Regions from separate parts of the Stenotrophomonas sp. 71799_Sma genome, predicted to be linked through region 2. Evidence: riboswitches for the same ligand, from Rfam matches in the RefSeq annotation. Region 2 holds a riboswitch; the other holds the start of a gene.
The links. Region 2 has a riboswitch for glycine ahead of ACZK4Z_RS20255 (trimeric intracellular cation channel family protein). Riboswitches for the same ligand answer to the same signal wherever they lie in the genome.
Positions count from the first base shown of each region.

Region 1: it holds a riboswitch for glycine, as region 2 does, so the genes downstream of both, gcvP (aminomethyl-transferring glycine dehydrogenase) here and ACZK4Z_RS20255 (trimeric intracellular cation channel family protein) in region 2, are expected to answer to the same signal.

Region 1 is NZ_CM151202.1:3,569,913-3,572,106, forward strand. Features, by position in the region: gene ACZK4Z_RS16660 (multidrug effflux MFS transporter) at 1-768, opposite strand, end outside; glycine riboswitch at 1,068-1,170, shown strand; gene gcvP (aminomethyl-transferring glycine dehydrogenase) at 1,233-2,194, shown strand, end outside.
Region 2 is NZ_CM151202.1:4,377,217-4,379,410, reverse strand. Features, by position in the region: gene ACZK4Z_RS20255 (trimeric intracellular cation channel family protein) at 262-879, opposite strand; glycine riboswitch at 964-1,067, opposite strand; glycine riboswitch at 1,081-1,170, opposite strand; gene ACZK4Z_RS20250 (GIY-YIG nuclease family protein) at 1,211-1,486, shown strand; partial or broken gene ACZK4Z_RS20245 (nuclear transport factor 2 family protein) at 1,558-1,987, shown strand; gene ACZK4Z_RS20240 (hypothetical protein) at 1,992-2,194, shown strand, end outside.

The sequences.
Region 1 (2,194 bases), 810 kb from region 2:
CAGCCAGGCGAAACCGCCCTCGCCCAGGTGCAGGTGCTGCATCACGAACACCGGCGCCGAGGAGATGTACAGGAACACGCCACCGAAGCCGATGCTGCCGGCCAGCGCCAAGCGCAGGAAACGCGGATTGAAGCCGATGCGAACGTAGTCGCGCAGCAGCACGCGCGGTGACAACGGCACGCGCGCCTCGACCGGATGGGTTTCCGGCAGGTAGCGTGCAGTGGCCGCCAGCAGCACCAGCGCGAACACCACCAGGAACCAGAAGATCAACGGCCAGCCGGCGCCGCTGAGCAGGATCCAGCCACCGATGATCGGGGCGATCGCCGGGGCGATGCCGAACAGCATCGACACCTGGCTCATCAGCCGCTGCGCGTCATGGCCGTGGTACAGGTCGCGGATCACCGCTCGGCCGACGATCATGCCGACACCCGCCGACAGGCCCTGCAGCGCGCGGAACGCCAGCAGCGTGGTCAGGTCGGTGGACAGCGCGCAGCCGACCGAGGCGCCGACGAACACCACCAAGCCACCGAGGATCACCCACTTGCGGCCCCAGGCATCGGACAGCGGGCCGTGCGCCAGGCTCATCAGGCCGTAGAACAGCAGGTACACGCTGATGGTCTGCTGCACCGCCACTTCGTCCACCGCCAGGCGCTGGGCCAGCTGCGGGAACGCCGGGAAGATGGTGTCGATCGAGAACGGACCGAACATGGCCAGACCGGCGAGCAGCAGGGCCATGCGGCGGGTGGAGGGAGCAACAGCGGCGGTCATGGGGAAGGCGTCCGGCAGGGCCATGCGCGACACGCACGGCGGGCGCCGGTCCCCTTCTGCAGGGACGGCGCCAGATGAATTCGGGTATCCGCCCATCATAGGTGGGGATTGCGCCCGATGCCATGCAGCGGTGTACAAAACGCACGACCGGGCCATCGGCCATTCAGGCGCGGCGGCCATGCCTGGAGGCGGCCGGCGGGCCCGCAACGGGCTATAATCAGCGGGCAACACGGTGGGAGAAGCGGAACACCGCTGCCGAAGGCGCAACGCCCGTAATCGCTCAGGCCCGATACCACCCGTAACAGAACTCTGGAGAGACCGGTTCGATCCGGCGCCGAAGGGGCACGAAGCTGCGGTCCGCCGCGCTTTTAAACTCTCAGGCAAAAGGACAGAGGGGCGCCCCGCAGACCGCCGACCGGCGGCTTGTGCCCGTGCGTGTGCCCTTTCCTGACGGATCCTTCGCCATGTCCCAGAACACCCCTTCCCTGCGTGAGCTCGAGCACCACAATGCGTTCGTCGAGCGCCACATCGGCCCCAACGACGCCGAGATCGCGCAGATGCTCGATGTCGTCGGCCACGCGTCGCTGGATGGCATGACCGATGCCATCGTACCGGCCAAGATCAAGTCGCCGGCGCCGCTGGCGCTGCCGGAGTCGATGACTGAAGTGCAGGCACTGGCGAAGATCCGTGCGATCGCCGACAAGAACACCGTGCTGCGCAGCTTCATCGGCCAGGGCTACTACGGTACCCACACGCCGAACGTGATCCTGCGCAACATCCTGGAAAACCCGGCCTGGTACACCGCCTACACCCCGTACCAGGCGGAAATCTCGCAGGGCCGCATGGAAGCGCTGATCAACTTCCAGACCCTGTGCGCCGACCTCACCGGCATGGAAATCGCCAACGCCTCGCTGCTGGACGAAGCCACTGCCGCCGCCGAAGCGATGACCCTGGCCAAGCGTTCGGCCAAGTCGAAGTCGGACACCTTCTTCGTGCACGACGCCGTGCACCCGCAGACGCTGGAACTGCTGCGCACGCGCGCCGAACCGATGGGCATCGTGCTGCGCGTGGGTACCCCGGCCGAAGCGCTGGAAGCGGAAGCCTTCGGCCTGCTGCTGCAGTACCCGGACACCTTCGGCCAGGTCGGCGACTACAAGGCGCTGGTCGATGCCGTGCACGCGCGCGGCGGCCTGGTGGCCGTGGCCACCGACCTGCTGGCCCTGACCCTGCTGGCCGCTCCGGGCGAATGGGGCGCGGACATCGTGGTCGGCAACAGCCAGCGTTTCGGCGTGCCGTTCGGCTTCGGTGGCCCGCACGCCGCCTTCATGGCCTGCCGTGACGCCTACAAGCGCTCGATGCCGGGCCGCCTGATCGGCGTCTCGATCGACGCCCAGGGCAACCCGGCCTACCGCCTGACCCTGCAGAC
Region 2 (2,194 bases):
GCAGGGACATGCGGGCCCGTCGGCGCGTTCCGGCACCACGGGCAGCGGGGAGGGAGTTGTCTGGCGGGGCCGCGGGCGCGGCGTGGCTGGATGCCGTCGCGGCAGCGACGGGGTGACAATGGTAGCCAATCACCCCGGCCAATGCCGTATGACCATGGTCATGCAACGCATTCGGTAGTGCCGGCCGCTGGCCGGCAACCTGCCGGAATCTGCGGGCGTGTGCCGTGTTGCCGGCCAGCGGCCGACACTACCGACAAACAATCAATGCACTTCGTCGTGATAGACGAACTTCGGCATTTCCCAGCGGTAGTGGATCGCCAGCAGGCGCAGCGCGAAGCCGCCGCCGAGGCAGCACAGGATCGCGGTGGCGTCGGCCACGCCCCAGTGCAGCAGCAACAGGTAGGCCGCGCCGGTCAGCAGCGCGATGATCGCGTACAGCTCCTTCTGGAAGATCAGCGGCACCTCGTTGCAGAGAATGTCGCGCAGCACGCCGCCGAACGCGCCGGTCAGCATGCCGGCGATCAGCACGATCGGCATGGCATGGCCGGCCTCGCGCGCGATCGAACAGCCGATCAGGGTGAAGGCGATCAGGCCCAGGCCATCGAGCACCAGGAAGGTGCGGCGGAAGTGGTGCATCCAGCGCGCCACCCAAGTGGCGATCAGCGCCGCGCACACGGTGAAGCCCAGGTACTCGGGATGCTTCACCCAGCCCAACGGGTAGTGGCCGAGCAGGATGTCGCGCAGCGAACCGCCCCCGAGGGCGGTGACACAGGCGATCATGACCACCCCGAACAGGTCCATGCGGCGGCGGCCGGCGGACAGCGCGCCGGTCATGGCTTCGGCGGAAATGGCGATCAGGTAGATGATGGACAGCAGCATGGGACAGGCTCCGGGCGCGGTGGGGCCGGCCATGCGCGACTACCGCCACTGCCTGCGCAATGACGGGATGACGATGACCGGTGCCGCTCCCGCTGTCCTTTTGCCTGAGAGTTCAGCGGCGTAGGCCGCGTGCCCCTTCGGCGGATCGTCCCGGGCGTGCCCGGTGACCTCTCTCCAGCTCGGCGAGTCGAATGCATGGTTGGTGGGATTCCAGCCCACCGGCCTGAGCGATCATGGGAGCCTGCGCCTTCGGCGGGCGCCAGCGCGGCGCCTCTCTCCTGCATTCGGGCGCCAGTATATCCGCTGCAGTGCAGCACGGCATAATCCGGGCATGGCCCCGTCCCTCCGCCCGTGGTTCCTGTACCTGCTCGAATGCCGCGATGGCAGCTACTACGCCGGCATCAGCACCGACGTGGACGCGCGCTTCGCCGCCCACCAGGCCGGCAAGGGCGCGCGTTACACCCGGGCGCGGCCGCCGCTGCGCGTGCTGGCCGTGCGCGAGTACCCGGACCGGGCTGCCGCCTCGCGGGCCGAGTGGCAGCTCAAGCAGCAGCCGCGCGAACGCAAGCTGGCCTGGCTGCAGGAACCGGCCGAGACGCTTCTGTAGATCCACGCCATGCGTGGATGGGCCACTTGGCCCATGCCATGATCACCCCGCGCCCAGAGCTGGAGCCCCGGATGTCCACGATTGCCCTGCTGTTCGCTCTTTCCGCAGCAACGAGCCCCACTGCCGATCCGGCCACCCTCGAGGCCATTGAAGCCACCTGCCACGATTACGTCGACGGCCAGCTGGAAGCCGACCCGCAGCGCGTCGCGCTCCCTGCACCCGGACCTGGCCAAGCGCGCGGTCCTCGGCGATACGCCCGACGAACGCCTGGGCCTGCGCCGCATGTCGAAGGAAGAACTGGTGGCGCTGACGAAGCAGGGCGCGTTGAAGACCCCGAAGGATCAATGGGACCGCCGCTGCACGGTGCTGGACGTGACCGGCAACGCCGCCTCGGTGCGACTGGAAACCCCGTGGTTCGTCGACTACTTCCACATGGGGCGCTTCGACCAGCGCTGGGTCATCGTCAACGCACTGTGGTACGCGAAACCAAAGGCGCAGTAGAGCGATGCGTGCCGCCGGCAAAGCATGGATCTGCGTCGTCATGCTGGTCGCCGGCATCGCGCTGCTGCCTGGCCTGCTGTACCTGCTCGGGTTGGCGCTGGTGGAAGGCCGGCCGAACTTGGCCGACCGCACGCCCAGTGGTGTGGCCGCGTGCAGCAGCGAACCGCGGGCGGGATACCAGCCGATGACTCCATGGAGCTTCACGAC